3 regions of the Kitasatospora sp. NPDC058048 genome follow, and region 1 is predicted to be linked to each of the others. Evidence: predicted binding sites of a transcription regulator. Region 1 holds the regulator's gene; each other region holds the start of a gene.
What was found. The regulator HrcA, encoded in region 1, represses chaperone genes, less so after heat shock. The targets are predictions, from matches to a motif close to TTNGCACTCNGNNNNNCNGAGTGCNAA.
Positions count from the first base shown of each region.

Region 2: a site for HrcA is predicted at 4,194-4,220, ahead of groL (chaperonin GroEL). Genes of this name have one in related genera too.
Region 3: a site for HrcA is predicted at 3,715-3,741, ahead of groES (co-chaperone GroES). Genes of this name have one in related genera too.

Region 1 is NZ_JBHVRT010000032.1:28,942-34,895, forward strand. It holds gene ACFVVA_RS29030 (DUF3097 domain-containing protein) at 1-323, opposite strand, end outside; gene ACFVVA_RS29035 (hypothetical protein) at 355-939, opposite strand; gene htpX (zinc metalloprotease HtpX) at 972-1,892, opposite strand; gene hrcA (heat-inducible transcriptional repressor HrcA) at 2,182-3,216, shown strand; gene dnaJ (molecular chaperone DnaJ) at 3,293-4,432, shown strand; gene ACFVVA_RS29055 (16S rRNA (uracil(1498)-N(3))-methyltransferase) at 4,508-5,257, shown strand; gene ACFVVA_RS29060 (PDZ domain-containing protein) at 5,413-5,954, shown strand, end outside.
Region 2 is NZ_JBHVRT010000019.1:146,826-152,779, forward strand. It holds gene ACFVVA_RS21475 (hypothetical protein) at 1-528, opposite strand, end outside; gene ACFVVA_RS21480 (PadR family transcriptional regulator) at 525-908, opposite strand; gene ACFVVA_RS21485 (hypothetical protein) at 975-1,694, shown strand; gene ACFVVA_RS21490 (hypothetical protein) at 1,701-1,874, opposite strand; gene ACFVVA_RS21495 (hypothetical protein) at 1,896-2,252, opposite strand; gene groL (chaperonin GroEL) at 2,417-4,039, opposite strand; gene ACFVVA_RS21505 (cold-shock protein) at 4,361-4,564, opposite strand; gene ACFVVA_RS21510 (MoaD/ThiS family protein) at 5,102-5,380, opposite strand; gene thrC (threonine synthase) at 5,416-5,954, opposite strand, start outside.
Region 3 is NZ_JBHVRT010000004.1:289,394-295,347, reverse strand. It holds gene ACFVVA_RS06820 (WhiB family transcriptional regulator) at 1-293, shown strand, start outside; gene ACFVVA_RS06815 (LysR family transcriptional regulator) at 393-1,391, opposite strand; gene groL (chaperonin GroEL) at 1,524-3,152, opposite strand; gene groES (co-chaperone GroES) at 3,269-3,574, opposite strand; gene ACFVVA_RS06800 (hypothetical protein) at 3,894-4,223, shown strand; gene ACFVVA_RS06795 (methyltransferase domain-containing protein) at 4,262-5,446, shown strand; gene ACFVVA_RS06790 (polysaccharide deacetylase family protein) at 5,468-5,954, opposite strand, start outside.

The sequences.
Region 1 (5,954 bases):
CGGGCGTTCGGGACGGCGACGGAGCCGGAGGCGGTGCGGCCCGGCGTCCGGGCGGGAGCCGGGCCGGCCGGGCGGACCAGGGTGACGGCCCGGCCCTCCAGCAGGAAGCCGCGCGGCACCAGCGGGAACACCCGGTGCTTGCCGAACCGGTCCTCCAGGGTGACGGTGAACCCCTCGGCGGTCTTCTCGCAGCGCACCACCGCCCCGCAGAAGCCGGTCGCCGCCTCCTCGACCACCAGGTCCCGCTCGGCGGGCACCTCCGGGGCGGGCTGCGGCTTCTTCCACGGCGGGGTCAGGTCGGGTCCGTACTGGCGGCTGCGCATACGGGTGATCATAGGGACGGCGGACGGTGTGTCAGAGGCCCGGCGCGCCCCAGACCGGGAACCAGCGGCTCAGGTCCTTCTCCAGCCGCAGGTCGTTCCCCAGCATCGCGTTGACCTGCAGTTCCAGTGGGCTGTTGCGCTTCTCCCCGCCGCCGGGCATCGGGGCGAAGGGGTAGAACGTGCCGCGCTTGTAGAGGTAGACCAGGGCCAGCGACCGCCCCTGCGGATCGCGGAAGGCGACCAGCGAGCAGAGCAGCTGCGGCCCGAAGCCGTTCGCCTCCAGCTCGCTGTTGACCGCGTGCAGGTCGTTGACCAGCTCCGGCAGCTCCTCGGGCCGGTGCCGGGCGAGCAGCCAGGAGTAGCCGTAGTCGTCCTTGGAGGCCTCCACCGGGACGCCGCCGCGCTCGGTGTCGGCGTCCAGCAGGGCCCGGACCTGCTGCTCGACCTGGACGAAGGCCGCGCCCTCGACAGCCGCGAAGCAGACCGAGCCGAGCCCGGTGGGGGTGAACCCGGCCCCGGCCTCCAGGGTGAGCGCGGCGGACGGCACGCCGAACAGCTGGTCGAGGTCGGGCTTGACGGGCTTGGTGCGGCCGAACAGGGTGTCCAGGATTCCCACGGCGGTCCTTTCGCGTCAGGGGCTCGGCGGGTTCAGTGGCCGAGCTGCTCGGAGATCCTCGCCAGCTGCTCCAGCCGCTTCTCCAGGCTGGGGTGGGTGGAGAACAGCTGCGTGGCGGCCTCCCGGGCGCTCAGCGCGGGGGCGAAGTAGAAGGCGTTGTACGGCTGCGCCTGGCGCAGGTCCTTGCTGGGGATGGCCGCGATCTGCCCGGTCACCTTGGTGAGCGCCGAGGCCAGGGCGCTGGGCCGGCCGGTGAGCTGGGCGGCGGCCCGGTCGGCGGCCAGTTCGCGGTAGCGGGAGAGCAGCCGGGTGAGCAGGAAGCTGATCGCGTAGACGACGATCGACACCAGCGGGATGATCAGCGCCAGGATGGCGGCGTTCTGGTCGTTGTTGTTGCGCCCGCCGCCCATGAACCCGCCGTACACGGCGATCCGGGTCATCGCCCCGGCGAGGACGCCGAGGAACCCGGCGATCGTCATCACCGCGACGTCCCGGTGGGCGACGTGCGACAGCTCGTGCGCGAGGACTCCCTCCAGCTCCTCCGGTTCCAGCCGGCGCAGCAGCCCGGTGGTCACGCAGATCACCGCGTTCTGCGGGTTGCGGCCGGTGGCGAAGGCGTTCGGCATGTCGTTGTCGGCGACCGCCACCCGCGGTTTGGGCATGTCGGCCAGGGCGCAGAGCCGGTCGACGGTGCCGTGGAGTTGGGGGAACTGTTCCGGGGACACCTGGCGGGCGCCCATCGCCCGTTCGGTGATCTTGTCGCTGAACCAGAACTGGGCCACGAACAGCCCGCCGGAGATCAGGACGATCAGTGGCCAGGCGCCGCGCAGCAGCGCGATCAGCAGGCCGGTGAAACCGACGTACAGCAACCCGATCACGAACATCGTCGCGACCATGCGGCCGGTCAGGCCGCGGTCGGGCGCGAAACGGGTGTGCTGGCCCGAGCTCGACATCGCTTGCTCCTCCGTTCGCCGTCGCTTTCGATGCTGCCACCCGGACGGCCTCCCGGCACCACCCCGGTGCCGGGAGGATCGAACCGCCGGGGCCCCGCGGGCCGTGTCCGGAACTGCGGGGAGGATCACGTCCCTCGGGCCGTTCCTGCCGTAGGACCCGGGCCTTACACTGGCAGGTACGGTTCTGGCACTCGTACGTTCAGAGTGCCAAGACCGGGGGCCTCCCGGAGCGGCCCGCAGCAGCGAGGGACACAGTCGGACAACGTGCGAAGACGGAGGTGCGTGCCCCATGGCCGGTGAGGTCCGCCAGCTGGACGAACGCAAGCTCGCCGTACTCCGCGCGATCGTGCAGGACTACGTGGGCACCGAGGAGCCGGTCGGCTCCAAGGCCCTGGTGGAACGGCACAACCTCGGGGTCTCGCCGGCGACCGTCCGCAACGACATGGCGGCGCTGGAGGAGGAGGGCTACATCCACCAGCCGCACACCAGCGCCGGCCGCATCCCGACCGACAAGGGGTACCGCCTCTTCGTCGACAAGCTCGCCGAGATCAAGCCGATGAGCGCCCCCGAGCGCCGGGCCATCCGGCACTTCCTGGACGGCGCGGTCGACCTGGACGACGTGGTCGCCCGCACCGTGCGGCTGCTCGCCCAGCTGACCCGGCAGGTCGCGGTGGTGCAGTACCCCTCGCTGACGCGCTCCACCGTCCGGCACATCGAGCTGGTGGCGCTGGCCCCGGCCAAGGTGATGCTGGTACTGATCACCAACACCGGCCGGGTCGAGCAGCGGATGGTCGACTGCCCGGGCTCGGTCGGCGAGACGGTGCTGGCGGACCTTCGGGCCCGGATCAACGCGAGAGCCGCCGGCCGGCGCCTCCCGGAGGTCCCGGGGCTGCTGGAGGAGCTGCCGGCGCTGTTCGAGCAGGCCGACCGGCCGACGGTCAGCACGGTCCTGGCGACCCTGTTCGAGACGCTCGCCGAGCAGAACGAGGAGCGGATCATGCTGGCCGGCACGGCCAACCTGACCCGCTTCGGGCACGACTTCCCGCTCACCATCCAGCCGGTGCTGGAGGCCCTGGAGGAGCAGGTCATCCTGCTCCGCCTCCTGGGTGAGACCGCGGACGCCGCGATGACGGTCCGGATCGGGCGGGAGAACGCCTATGAAGGGCTGAATTCCACGTCGATCGTTTCGGTCGGCTACGGTTCGGGCGACGAGAGCGTGGCGAAACTGGGTGTGATCGGTCCGACCCGGATGGACTACCCCGGCACAATGGGGGCGGTGCGAGCGGTGGCACGGTACGTGGGCCAGATCCTGGCCGAGTCCTAGCAAGGGCCACCGTTAAAATTTTTGACGGTGGCGTCCAGTCGCAGCACTACTACAGGCGGAACAAGCGGAGCATTTGGTGGCCACGGACTACTACGCGGTACTCGGCGTCCGACGGGATGCGGGGCAGGACGAGATCAAGAAGGCGTTCCGGCGCCTGGCACGCGAACTGCACCCGGACGTCAACCCGGACCCGAAGACGCAGGAGCGGTTCAAGGAGATCAACGCCGCCTACGAGGTGCTCTCCGACCCGCAGAAGCGTCAGGTCTACGACCTCGGCGGGGACCCGCTGTCCCCGGGCGGCGGCGGTGCCGGCGGCTTCGGCGCCGGCGCGGCGGGCTTCGGCTTCTCCGACATCATGGACGCCTTCTTCGGCGCCGCGGCAGGCCAGCGCGGCCCGCGCTCGCGCACCCGCCGCGGCCAGGACGCCATGATCCGGCTGGAGATCACCCTGGAGGAGGCCGCGTTCGGCACCACCAAGGAACTCCAGGTCGACACCGCCGTCACCTGCACCACCTGCAGTGGCGAGGGCGCGGCCCCCGGCACCTCGGCGCAGACCTGTGACATGTGCCGCGGCAAGGGCGAGGTCTCCCAGGTCACCCGGTCCTTCCTGGGCCAGGTCATGACCTCCCGCCCCTGCCCGCAGTGCCAGGGCTTCGGCACCGTCGTGCCGACCCCGTGCCCGGAGTGCGCCGGCGACGGCCGCGTGCGCGCCCGCCGCACCCTGACCGTCAAGATCCCGGCCGGCGTCGACAACGGCACCCGGATCCAGCTGGCCGGCGAGGGCGAGGTCGGCCCCGGCGGCGGCCCGGCCGGCGACCTGTACGTCGAGATCGCCGAGACCACCCACGCCATCTTCCAGCGGCGCGGGGACGACCTGCACTGCACCGTCACCATCCCGATGACGGCGGCCTCGCTCGGCACCCGGGTGCCGCTGCAGACCCTGGACGGCCTGGAGGACGTCGACATCCGGCCCGGCACCCAGTCCGGCCAGTCGATCCCGCTGCACGGCCGGGGCATCACCCACCTGCGCGGCGGCGGCCGGGGCGACCTGATAGTGCACGTCGAGGTGAAGACGCCCACCAAGCTCGACGCCGAGCAGGAGGAGCTGCTGCGCCGCCTCGCGGTGCTGCGCGGCGAGGAGCAGCCGTCCGGCCAGTTCGCGCCGGGCCAGCAGGGCCTGTTCTCCCGCCTGAAGGACGCCTTCAACGGCCGGTAGTCGTCCGCGGAGGGGTGCCGGGGGATCCCGGCACCCCTTCCGTGTTCCCGTCCCACTCCTGGAGGTACCCCCGTCATGACCGCGCCCGTCTTCGTCGTCGAGACCGAGCGGATCGCCGCCGCCGTGCCCGGGGCCGTGGTGCGCCTGGACGGCCCGGAGGGGCGGCACGCGGCCGCGGTGAAGCGGCTGGAGCCGGGCGAGGCGGTCACCCTGGCCGACGGGCTGGGACTCGGGGTGGACGGCACGGTCGCCGAGGTGCTCGGCAAGGACGCGATCGACGTGACGGTCGCCGCCGTGCGCCGGGAGCCGGAGCCCGCGCCGCGGATCGTGGTCGTCCAGGCGCTGCCCAAGGGCGACCGCGGCGAGCTGGCCGTGGAGACGATGACCGAGGTCGGCGTGGACGTGGTGATCCCGTGGTCCGCCTCGCGCTGCATCACCCAGTGGAAGGGCGAGCGCGGCGCCAAGGCGCTCGCCAAGTGGCGGGCCACCGCCCGGGAGGCGGGCAAGCAGTCCCGCCGGCTGCGCTTCCCCGAGGTCCGCGAGCCGATGACCACCCGGCAGCTGGCGCCGGTGCTGGCGCGGGCCGCGTTCGCCGCCGTGCTGCACGAGGAGGGCGCCGAGCCGCTGGCGCACGCCGGGCTGCCGGAGGGCGGGGACATCGTGCTGGTGGTCGGCCCCGAGGGCGGGGTCTCCCCGGAGGAGCTGGCCGCCTTCGCCGAGGCGGGCGCCAAGCCGTACCGGCTGGGCTCCTCGGTGCTGCGCACCTCGACCGCCGGGGTGGCCGCCGGCGCGCTGCTGCTCGGGCGCACCGGCCGCTGGTCGTGACGGCCGCTGTGACGGCCGCTGCGACGGCAGCCGTGCAGGCGGTCGGGGCGGCCTGCGGGGCGGTTCCCGGGAGGGCGTAACAGCCCTCCGCGGGCGGCGCCGGAAGTCTGGGAAAAACGGCGCGGATCGTACGCGCACCTGCTTAGGCTGGCCGGGTGACGGACTCCCTGAGCACCTCCTCGAACAGCTCGGCGGGCGCCTACCTGCGCCATCCCCACCTGCACGGCGACCTGGTCGCCTTCGTCGCCGAGGACGACCTCTGGCTCGCCCCGCTGGACGGCGGCCGGGCCTGGCGGCTGACGGCGGACCACCTGCCGGTCCACCACCCGAGGTTCTCCCCGGACGGGCGGCACCTCGCCTTCACCTCCACCCGGGACGGCGCGCCCGAGGTGCACGTGGTGCCGGTGGACGGCGGCCCGTCGCGTCGGCTCACCCACTGGGGCAGCCACCAGACCCGGGTGCTCGGCTGGACCGCCGACGGCCGCCCGATCGCCGCCACCGCCGCGGGCGAGGCCAGTTTCCGCCGCACCTGGGCGCACGCCGTGCCGCTGGACGGCGGCGAGCCGCAGCGGCTGCCGTACGGGCCGGTCGGCGGGCTCGCCTTCGAGCCGGGCGGGGACCGGGTGCTGCTGAGCAGCGTCAACGGTCGAGACCCGGCCTGGTGGAAGCGGTACCGGGGCGGGCGGGCCGGCAAGCT
Region 2 (5,954 bases), on a different contig from region 1:
CCACAGGCTGAAGTAGGGGGACACCGCGGCGTCCGCCAGGTCGTTCCACACGGCACCCACCAGCTCGTACAGCGCCGACGCGCCCAGGATCAGCGCGCTGCCCCGCACCGCCGCCCACCGTCCCAGGAGGGCCGCCACCACCAGCAGCGCGGCGGCCACCGGCGGGCAGAACATCGCGAACCGGGTCCCGAACGAGTCGTCCCAGGAGAACCGGGTGGCGACCCGGTCCGCCGTGGTCAGCCAGGCCGCCAACGCCGCCCCGGCCACCGCCCCGGCGAGCATCGGCGCGAGCAGCGCCAGCAGCCGCCCGGCCGGCGAGGCCCCGGTCAGTCCGAGCCGCACCCGCAGCCCGTACACCGCCAGGCCGAGGACCTCCCGGGCGACCGCCAGCCGGCCGCCGGCCGCGGTCGTGTCGGCGAACACCTCGGCCAGTTCCTCGCCGCGCTCGCGGCGGTACCGCTCCGGGTAGAGCTGGAGCGCGGCCCGCAGCACCGCCGAGGGCGCCGCGCCGATCGTCGGCGTGCTCATGAGAGGCCTCCCCCCGCCGCGGGCCGCCCCTGCGACCCGGCCTTGCCCGGCAGCATCGACCGGATCCTGCTCAGCCGGCGCTCGGCCTCGGTGGCCACCGCCCGCAGCCGCTCCGCCTCGGCGGCCAGCGCGTCCCGGCCGGCCCCGGTCAGCGCGTAGCTGCGCCGGGCCCGGCCGTCCACCACCTCCTCGGCGGCGACCTCGATCAGGCCCTGGCCCAGCAGCCGGTCGAGCGCCCCGTAGAGCGTGCCGGTGCGCATCCTGACCCGGCCGTCGGAGATCGCGGCGATCTCCTGGATGAGCGCGTAGCCGTGCCGCGGGGCGTCGGCCAGCGCGGTGAGCAGCAGCAGCGTGGGCTCCTGCATGGAGCGTTCAGTCATACGACTACATATATCGTCAACCTACCTATAGGTCCAGCGCCCGGCCGGGCCGCCACAATGGTCGCCATGCCGACCACCGAGCACGACCCGTCCGCCGCCGGGCACCGGCCGCCCACTCCCGGGCACCGGCCGCACGGCGAAGACCCGCTCACCGAAGGCCCGCTCACCGAGGGCCTGCTCGCCGCCTGGACCGCCCTGCTGCACCGCTGCGGGGCCGCCGCCGAGCCCGAACCGTACGGCCGGGAGCTGCTGCGCCGCTGGTCGGAGCCGCAGCGCCGCTACCACACCGTCACCCACCTGCACGCCGTGCTGGAACACGTCGACGAGCTGGCCGGGCACGCCGACGACCCGGAGGCCGTCCGGCTCGCGGCCTGGTTCCACGACGCCGTCCACCGCCCCGACCGCACCGAGAACGAGGAGCGCAGCGCCGCCCTGGCCGTCCGCGCGCTGACCGCCGCCGGACTGCCCGCCGAGCGGGTCGCCGAGGTCGAGCGCCTGGTGCTGCTCACCGTCGGCCACAACCCGGCGCCCGGCGACCGCAACGGCGAGGTGCTCTGCGACGCGGACCTCGCCGTCCTCGGCGGCAGCCCCGAGGCGTACGCGGCGTACGCGGCCGCCGTCCGCGAGGAGTACGGCTTCGTCCCCGCGCCGGACTTCTCGGCTGGCCGGGCCGCCGTCCTGCGTCACCTGCTCGCCCTGCCCGCGCTCTACCGCACTCCCGCCGCCCGCGAGCGCTTCACGGCCGCAGCGCGGACCAACCTGACGGCCGAACTCGGCTCCCTCTGACGGCCGTCAGCCCCGGCGCGCGAGCACCCGGTCCGCGGCGGCCATCCCCGCCATCACGGAGGGGACGCGCCCCAGCACGGCCCACCAGGCGTCCTGGTCGGCCCCCAATAGCTCGACCGCGGCCCACCACAGCCCGAGCCCGCAGCACCCGCCCGCCGCACCCCACACCCAGCGCTTCATACCGCCACGGTACGCACGGGTCTACGCGAGCTTCCCCACGGGTGCCACCACCGCGCCCTGCTTGCCGCACACCCAGTGCGGGTCCGGCCCCAGCTCGGGCTCCACGCCCAGGGCGTGCGGGTCCCCGTCGGCCGCGCAGTCGGCGCACAGCGGCCAGCGCCCGTACGCCTCCAGCAGCGCGTCCTGGACGTCCTGGGCGACCAGCCCGAGCACGTACTCGGTGCCGTCCGGCCACTGCTCCAGCCACCAGCGGCGGTGCGTCACGGCCTGCTCCACCAGCGAGACGACGGCGGCGTCCGCCACGTCCCGCGCGGTGAGGTCGGCCAGGATCAGTGCCCGCGCGTTGTGCAGGGCGGTCTCGATGTCGTCAGCAGCCATCCGTCCATTCTCCGTCGACACGTCCGGAACGCCGAAACGCCCGGAGCGCCCGGAGCGCCCGGAGCGCCGACACGTCCGAACGCCGAAACGCCGTGTGGGCGGCCCCCCGAAGGGAACCGCCCACACGGACGAGGTCCAACCAATCCGATCGAAAGCGATCAGGATCAGAAGTCCATGTCACCGCCCGGCATGCCGCCGCCGGCGGCCGCGGCGGCCTTCTCCGGCTTGTCGGCGATGACGGCCTCGGTGGTGAGGAACAGCGCCGCGATGGAGGCGGCGTTCTGCAGCGCGGAGCGGGTGACCTTGGCCGGGTCGATGATGCCCTCGGCGATCAGGTCGACGTAGGTGTTGGTGGCCGCGTTCAGGCCGTGACCGGCGGGGAGGTTGCGCACCTTCTCCACCACGACGCCACCCTCCAGGCCGGCGTTGGTCGCGATCTGCTTGATCGGGGCCTCCAGCGCGACCTTGACGATGTTGGCACCGGTGGCCTCGTCGCCGTCCAGCTCCAGCTTGTCGAAGGCGACACCGGCCTGCAGCAGAGCGACGCCACCACCGGCGACGATGCCCTCCTCGACGGCGGCCTTGGCGTTGCGGACGGCGTCCTCGATGCGGTGCTTGCGCTCCTTGAGCTCCACCTCGGTGGCCGCGCCGGCCTTGATGACGGCCACGCCGCCGGCCAGCTTGGCGAGGCGCTCCTGGAGCTTCTCGCGGTCGTAGTCCGAGTCGCTGTTCTCGATCTCGGCACGGATCTGGTTGACGCGGCCCGCGACCTGCTCGCTGTCGCCGCCACCGTCGACGATGGTGGTCTCGTCCTTGGTGATGACCACCTTGCGGGCGGTGCCCAGCAGGTCGATGCCGGCGTTCTCCAGCTTGAGGCCGACCTCCTCGGAGATGACGGTGCCACCGGTGAGGATGGCGATGTCGCCGAGCATGGCCTTGCGGCGGTCACCGAAGCCCGGGGCCTTGACGGCGACGGACTTGAAGGTGCCACGGATCTTGTTCACGACCAGGGTCGACAGGGCCTCGCCCTCGACGTCCTCGGCGATGATGACCAGCGGCTTGCCGCTCTGCATGACCTTCTCCAGCAGCGGGAGCAGGTCCTTGACCGAGCCGATCTTGGAGTTGGCGATGAGGATGTACGGGTCCTCGAACGTCGCCTCCATGCGCTCCAGGTCGGTGGCGAAGTAGGCGGAGATGTAGCCCTTGTCGAAGCGCATGCCCTCGGTGAGCTCGAGCTCCAGACCGAAGGTGTTGCTCTCCTCGACGGTGATGACGCCTTCCTTGCCGACCTTGTCCATGGCCTCGGCGATGAGCTCGCCGATCTGGGTGTCGGCGGCCGAGATGGAGGCGGTGGAGGCGATCTGCTCCTTGGTCTCCACGTCCTTGGCCTGGGCCAGCAGCTGGTCCGAGACGGCGGCGACGGCCTTCTCGATGCCGCGCTTCAGGGCCATCGGGTTGGCGCCGGCGGCGACGTTGCGCAGACCCTCGCGAACCAGGGCCTGGGCGAGCACGGTGGCGGTGGTGGTGCCGTCACCCGCGACGTCGTCCGTCTTCTTGGCGACCTCCTTGACGAGCTCCGCACCGATCTTCTCGTACGGGTCCTCGAGCTCGATCTCCTTGGCGATGGAGACACCGTCGTTGGTGATCGTGGGGGCGCCCCACTTCTTCTCCAGCACGACGTTGCGGCCCTTGGGGCCGAGCGTGACCTTCACCGCGTCGGCGAGCTGGTTCATGCCACGCTCAAGGCCGCGGCGAGCTTCCTCATCAAAGGCGATGATCTTGGCCATCAGAAGTGGTCCTCCGGGACACGGTCGACTGCTCGGACCAAGGGGTGCCCGCGACGGACGGCCCTGGTGCGCGGAGGTCCATTCCCTCCGCTCCCGGGGGCCTCACCGACCCGGTCCGCTGTCACTCTCACACTGTGAGTGCTAACGCCAATGATTAGCACTCCGGGTGGGCGAGTGCAAGCCCAATCGACAATCCGCGAGCCGCCGCCGGGGCCGCCCGGGAACGCCGACGGGCCCGTGCGACACGAGTCGCACGGGCCCGTCGAGAAGCGAGAGGTCACCAGCCGCAGGGCCGCGCCGAGCTCCTGGGGTCGGAAGGGGTCAGACCGCGGCGCGGACCATGTCCGCCTGCGGGCCCTTCTGTCCCTGAGAGATCTCGAACTCGACCCGCTGGCCCTCCTCGAGGGTGCGGTAGCCGTCCATCTGGATCGCGCTGTAGTGGACGAAGACGTCCGCACCACCGTCGACCGCGATGAAGCCGTAGCCCTTCTCCGCGTTGAACCACTTGACGGTGCCCTGAGCCATTCCGAACTCCCCTAGTGCTGTGCTGGCCCTTCACGCGCCCGCAGGTCGCGGGCCCGGGTTGGTTGAAGGCCGGCCCGGGGAACCCCCCCTGGGCGCAGCCGTGCACGCCGCAACCCTCCGTGCAGGACGCCAGGCGGCTTCCGGCGAGCGGGTGATTGCGTCGACCGCCGCTGAATGTATCCGGATCGACGCCCTCTGCAACAGGGCCAGCCACCGGTAATTCCGCCTCGATGTCAAGGGACAGGACGGGCCGAATCGGAATAATCTCGGCATTTCACGCCGGACATAGCGGACGAATTACTCAAATGTCCGCGGGAATTCTGACATCCGCCTGACATGTTTCACGGGCCGGTCCCGCCGGCCGGACGCCCCCGGGCCGAGCACTGCGGGGGCCGAAAGGGAAACCCTGTTCCCAACCGAGCCACACTCTACTCCGACTCGACCGGGAAATATTCCGGCCGGAATGCCAGCGGTCGCCCGCGCATACGGGAAACGGAATTCCGTACGCGCGGGCGACCGCGGGTTGGTCGCGAAGGTTCAGCAGCCGCCGGCCACCGCCGGGATGATCGAGATGCCGGCGCCGTCCTTGATCTCCGTCGCCAGGCCCTCGGCGAAACGCACGTCGTCGTCGTTCACGTAGACGTTCACGAAGCGGCGCAGCTTGCCGGTGTCGTCCAGGATGCGGGCCGAGATGCCCGGGTGGTTCTTCTCCAGGTCGGCGACGACCTCGGCCAGGGTGACCCCCTCGGCGGTCACCACGGCGGCACCGTCGGTGTAGGTGCGGAGGATGGTGGGAATGCGGACGTTGGCGCTCATGACTCTCCTAGCGGGGGCGGGGCCGATCGAGTGATTCAGGCGGACGCGAGGCCGGCGGCGCGGAACGAGTCCAGCGTCGGGCGGATGACGGCGGTCATCCCGGAGTCGGAGACGGCGTCCAGGGTCTTCAGGCCGTCGCCGGTGTTGATCGCGACGGTCTCCTTGGCCGGATCCAGCTGCCCGGTCTCGACCAGCTTCTTCAGCACGCCGACGGTCACCCCGCCCGCGGTCTCGGCGAAGATGCCCTCGGTCCGTGCCAGCAGCCGGATCGCCGCCACGACCTCGGCGTCCGTGACGTCCTCCACCGCGCCACCGGTGCGGCGGGCGATGTCCAGCACGTACGGGCCGTCGGCCGGGTTGCCGATCGCCAGCGACTTGGCGATGGTGTCCGGCTTGACCGGCTTGATCACGTCCCGGCCGGCCTTGAACGCGGCCGACACCGGCGAGCAGCCCTCGGCCTGGGCGCCGAAGATCCGGTACGGCCGGTCCTCGACCAGGCCGAGCCTGATCAGCTCCTGGAGGCCCTTGTCGATCTTCGTCAGCTGCGAGCCCGAGGCGATCGGGATCACGATCT
Region 3 (5,954 bases), on a different contig from region 1:
CGGACCTCTGGGACTGGCAGCTCTCCGCAGCCTGCCGTGGCGTGGACAGCTCGCTCTTCTTCCACCCCGAGGGCGAGCGCGGGGCCGCGCGCAGTTCGCGCGAGGCCAGCGCCAAGGAGGTCTGCATGCGCTGCCCGGTGATCGCCGAGTGCGCGGCGCACGCACTGGCGGTCCGTGAGCCGTACGGCGTCTGGGGCGGGATGACCGAGGACGAGCGCGAGGAGATGCTGGGGCGCTCGCGGCACCGACTGATCGAGGTCCCGCTGGCCCCGCCGGCGGTCGCCCAGCGCTAGACCCGACTCCGTGAGCGCCGTGAAGAAACGTTCCTTCGCGGCGCTTCAGCCTTCTGGCTCACCGTACGTACCGGACCCCCGCGGCCCCGTCACCCACCGTCAGCGATCGGCGGCCGCCCCCGCCAGCCGCTCCAGCATCAGCGCCACGGCCGGCACCTCCGCCAGGTCCGGCAGGGTCAGCGCGACCACCTGGCGCACCGCGGGCGCCCCGGAGGCCGTGTGCACCGGCACCGTCGACACGCCGTCAGGACGCACCGACCGGAGCGCCAGCCGGGGCAGCACCGCCACTCCCAGCCCGGCCGCCACCAGGCCGACCACCGCCGGATAGTCGTCCGTCGCGAAGTCGATCCGCGGCTCGAAGCCCGCCCCGGCGCACAGCTCCACCAGGTGCCCCCGGCACTGCGGGCAGCCCGCGATCCACTGCTCCCCCGCCAGCTCGGCCAGCCCCACCGCCCCGCCCCGCCCCGCCAGCCCGTGGGCGGCGGGCAGCAGGCCCACCAGCGGGTCGTCCAGCAGCGGGGTGACCACCAGATCGGACCAGTCGGACCCCGCGGTCAGCTGCTGCGCCTCCAGATTGGCCTCGGCGCGCGCCTCGCGCGGCGTGCCGTGGGCCGGCGCCGGGAGCGCGACGGCGCCGTCGGACTGCGGGTAGCGGAAGGCCAGCGCGATCTCGCACTCGCCGCCGCGCAGCATCGCCAGCGACTCCGGCGGCTCCGCCTCGACCAGCGACACGCGCACCCCCGGATGGCCGTCCCGCAGGCGGGCGACCGCGGGCGGCACCAGGGTGGAACTCGCGGTCGGGAAGGAGACCAGCCGCACCCGCCCGGCCCGCAGCCCGGCGATCGCGGCCACCTCCTCCTCGGCGGCCGAGAGCCCGGCGAGGATTCCGGTGGCATGCTTGAGCAGGACCCGGCCGGCCTCGCTGAGCTGCATCCCGCGGCCCGAGCGGACCACCAGCGGGGTGTCCACCGACTTCTCCAGCGCCTTCATCTGCTGGCTGATGGCGGGCTGCGTACACCCCAGCTCGCGGGCGGCGGCGGAGAAGGAGCCGGTGCGGGCGACGGCACGCAGGACGCGCAGATGGCGGGCCTCGATCATGCCTTAGTTATAAGGCAATCTTTGCATTCTGCAAAATTCTACTGATAGCTGAACGGTGAAGGTGAACGCCGGAGGCCCGGCCCGCCACCCCTCGCGGGGCGCGGACCGGGCCTCCGGTCAGGCGTCGGAGCCTCAGTGCGAGTGGCCGTGGCCGCCGTGGCCGTGACCGTTGTCGGCCTCCTCCTCCTTCTTCTCCACCACGAGGGTCTCGGTGGTGAGAAGCAGGGAGGCGATCGAGGCGGCGTTCTCCAGGGCGGAGCGGGTGACCTTGACCGGGTCGATGACGCCGGCCTTCAGCAGGTCGCCGTACTCACCGGTGGCCGCGTTGTAGCCGTGACCGGCCTCCAGCTCGGCAACCTTGTGGGTGATGACGTAGCCCTCGAGCCCGGCGTTCTGGGCGATCCAGCGCAGCGGCTCGTGCAGCGCCTTGCGGACCACGGCGACACCGGTGGCCTCGTCGCCCGACAGGCCCAGGCCACCGTCCAGCACCTTGGCGGCGTGGACCAGGGAGGCGCCACCGCCGGCGACGATGCCCTCCTCGACCGCGGCACGGGTCGCCGAGATGGCGTCCTCCAGGCGGTGCTTGCGCTCCTTCAGCTCCACCTCGGTGGCGGCGCCGACCTTGATGACGCAGACGCCGCCGGCCAGCTTGGCCAGGCGCTCCTGCAGCTTCTCGCGGTCCCAGTCGGAGTCGGTCGCGGCGATCTCGCCCTTGATCTGGGCGACGCGGCCGGCCACGGCCTCGGTGTCACCGGCGCCGTCGACGACGGTGGTCTCGTCCTTGGTGATGGTCACGCGGCGGGCGGTGCCCAGCACGTCCAGGCCGACCTGGTCGAGCTTGAGGCCGACCTCCTCGGAGATGACCTGGCCACCGGTCAGGACGGCCAGGTCGCCGAGGATCGCCTTGCGGCGGTCGCCGAAGCCCGGGGCCTTGACGGCGACGGCGTTGAAGGTGCCGCGGATCTTGTTGACGACCAGGGTCGACAGCGCCTCGCCGTCGACGTCCTCGGCGATGATCAGCAGCGGCTTGGAGGCACCGCCCTGGAGGATCTTCTCCAGCAGCGGCAGCAGCTCCTGGATGGAGGAGATCTTGCCCTGGTTGATCAGGATGTACGGGTCCTCCAGGACCGCCTCCTGCCGCTCCGCGTCGGTGACGAAGTACGGCGACAGGTAGCCCTTGTCGAACTGCATGCCCTCGGTGAAGTCCAGCTCCACGCCGAAGGTGTTCGACTCCTCGACGGTGATGACACCGTCCTTGCCGACCTTGTCGATCGCCTCGGCGATCAGCTCGCCGACCTGGGTGTCCTGGGCGGAGAGGGACGCGACGGCGGCGACGTCGTCCTTGCCCTCGATCTCGCGGGCGACCGAGAGCAGGTGCTCGGAGACGGCGGCGACGGCCTTGTCGATGCCCTTCTTCAGGGCGGCCGGGCCGGCACCGGCGGCGACGTTGCGCAGGCCCTCGTTGACCAGGGCCTGGGCCAGCACGGTGGCGGTGGTGGTGCCGTCACCCGCGACGTCGTTGGTCTTGGTGGCAACCTCCTTGACGAGCTGCGCGCCAAGGTTCTCGTACGGGTCGTCCAGCTCGACCTCGCGGGCGATGGTGACACCGTCGTTGGTGATGGTCGGGGCGCCGAACTTCTTGTCGATGACGACGTTGCGGCCCTTGGGGCCGATGGTCACCTTGACGGTGTCGGCCAGCTTGTTGACACCGCGCTCCAGCGAGCGGCGGGCGTCCTCGTCGAACTGCAGGATCTTCGCCATGTTCCCTATTCCCTCGGGGCTGCGGCCGGCCCACCGGCCGCCGAACTACGTGAACCAACAACCACGCCCCGGGCCCCTGTCACTTGGGACACGGATCCGGGGCGGGTCGGAACGTCTTACTTCTCGATGATCGCGAGGACGTCGCGGGCGGAGAGCACCAGGTACTCCTCGCCCTGGTACTTCACCTCGGTGCCGCCGTACTTCGAGTACAGGACGATGTCACCCACGGCGACGTCGAGCGGCAGACGCTGGCCGTCCTCGAAGCGGCCCGGGCCGACAGCCAGGACGACGCCCTCCTGGGGCTTCTCCTTGGCGGTGTCCGGGATAACCAGGCCGGAGGCCGTGGTGGTCTCGGCGTCGAGCGGCTGGACCACAATGCGGTCCTCGAGCGGCTTGATGGCAACCTTGCTGCTGGTGGTCACGTCCGAGCTCCCCTTCGGAGATTACGGGGTTTTCTAACGGGTAGGGCGATCCTGCGGGCCTGCCGTCGCGGGGGTCAGACACACGTCGTCGCATTAGCACTCTCCCGGTGGAGAGTGCCAAGGACGACCATAGGGCCGTGTTAGCACTCAGTCAACCAGAGTGCCAACGACGCGCCCTGGGCGTCCGGATTCCCGTACCCATGTACGGACGGCGCTCCCTCGGGCAGACTCCTGCCATGACCGACACCCCGGTACGCGTCGGACCCTCCGGCGCGAAGGACGCCCCGCCCGCGCCGCCGCTCGTCCCGGGGGTGTTCCGGTGAGCCGGCCGGCCGCCCCGTCCGAGCCGCCGCGGATCCACTGGGCGGCGGACCTGGTGCTCGCCGCGGTGGTGCTCGCGGTGACCGCCGTCGCGGTGTTCCTCGGATCGCTCGTGCTCAACGTGCTGAAGCTGCTCGCCCTGTACGGCCCCGGGACGGTGGCCCTGGACGTCTTCGGCGTCGTGGTCCTGCTCGTGCTGCTGACCCTGACCCACCGGGGCACCCGGCGCCTCGGCTACCGGATCACGCCGTACGCCGCGGTGGCCGCGGCACCGCTGGGCGTGCTCGTGGGCTGGCTCGCCTCCGGCATCCCCGTCATCGGCCGGTGACCGCCGCGCTGCGGTGACCGACCGGCCGAGCGGCGAGAATGGCCCCCGTGGACACCGAGAACCTCCAGCCGCTGCTGACGCCCGAGGGCCAGGCCCTGCTCGCCGAGTTGCGCGAGTTCACCCCCGAGGAGGAGCTGGCGCTGGCGACCCGCCTGCGCCGGGAGCATCCGGCAGAGCTGGTCTCGGCGGCCTTCGGGCAGGCGCGGCTGCGGCAGCGGGCGCGGGCGAAGTTCGGGGCGGACGCCGACCTGATGTACTTCACGCCCAACGGGGTCGAGCAGTCCACCCGGCGCAGCGTGGCCGAGTGGCGGGCGCAGCGGTTCGCCGCGCTGGGCGTCCGACGGCTGGCGGACCTGTGCTGCGGCATCGGCGGGGACGTGCTGGCGCTGGCCCGGGCGGGCATCGAGGTGCTGGCCGTCGACAAGGACCCGGCGGCCTGCGCCGCCACCGCGGCCAACGCCGCCGCCCTGGGCCTGTCCGAGCTGGTCGAGGTGCGCTGCGCGGACGTCGCCGAGGTGGACGTCAGCGGCTACGACGCGGTGTTCACCGACCCGGCCCGGCGCACCTCGCGCGGCCGGGTGTTCGACCCGGAGGCGTACGCCCCGCCGCTCTCCTGGGCGATCGAGGCCGGCCGGCGGACCCCGATCGGCGCGCTGAAGGTCGCACCGGGCATCCCGCACGAGGCCGTGCCGGAGGACGCCGAGGCCGAGTGGGTCTCCGACCACGGCGACGTCAAGGAGGCGGTGCTCTGGTTCGGCACCCGGGCCGCGAGCCCGCACCGCGCCACCCTGCTGCCGCAGGGCGCCAGCCTGACCGGCGGCGACCTGCCCGACCCGCCGGCCGGCCCGGTCGGGCGGTACCTGTACGAGCCGGACGGCGCGGTGATCCGGGCCCACCTGGTGGCCGAGGTGGCCGGGCAGGTGGGCGGCCGGCTGATCGACCCGAAGATCGCCTACCTGACCTCGGACGAGCTGGTCGCCACCCCGTACGCGCACGCCTTCGAGCTCACCGACGTGCTGCCGTTCCACATCAAGAAGCTGAAGGCGCTGCTGCGCGAGCGGGCGGTCGGCACGGTGGTGATCAAGAAGCGCGGGATGGCGATCACCCCGGAGGAGCTGCGCCGCCAGCTCAAGCCCTCCGGGCCGAACAGCGTCACGGTGATCCTCAGCCGCACCGACAACGGGCCGCTGATGATGCTGGGACAGCCGGTCGCGGCGCGCTAGGGGGTCGACCCGCGGCGTCGGTCACGCGGGTGGCTGGATGTAGTCCTCCAGCCGCGCCACCGAGAAGCCCTGCTCCTGTATCCGGGCCAGCAGGTCGCCGAACATCTGGGTCATCGTGGCGCCCTTGAGCTCCTTGGGGCCGCGGAAGTGCGCCAGGATTATGTCGCCGGGCTTCAGCTGCTTGTCCGCCGCCTGGTACTGCATGTCGTGGATCTGCATCGACTCGCGCCAGAGCACCATCGCGCGCGGGCCGCACTGCTGGACGGAGGTGTTGAGCGTCGGGGTGTTGGCGCCGTCGCCGAACGGCGGGCGGAACAGCAGCGGGGCGGCGCCGTACTGCTGGGTGAGCGCGGACTGCGCGTCGCAGATCTCGGACTTCTGCTTCTCCGCCGGGATCTTGCTCATCACCGGGTGGTCCACGGTGTGATTCTGGACGTGGTTGCCCAGGGCCTGGAGCGGCTTGAAGTAGCCGTAGTCGTTCTTGACGATGTCCCGGGTCAGGAACATC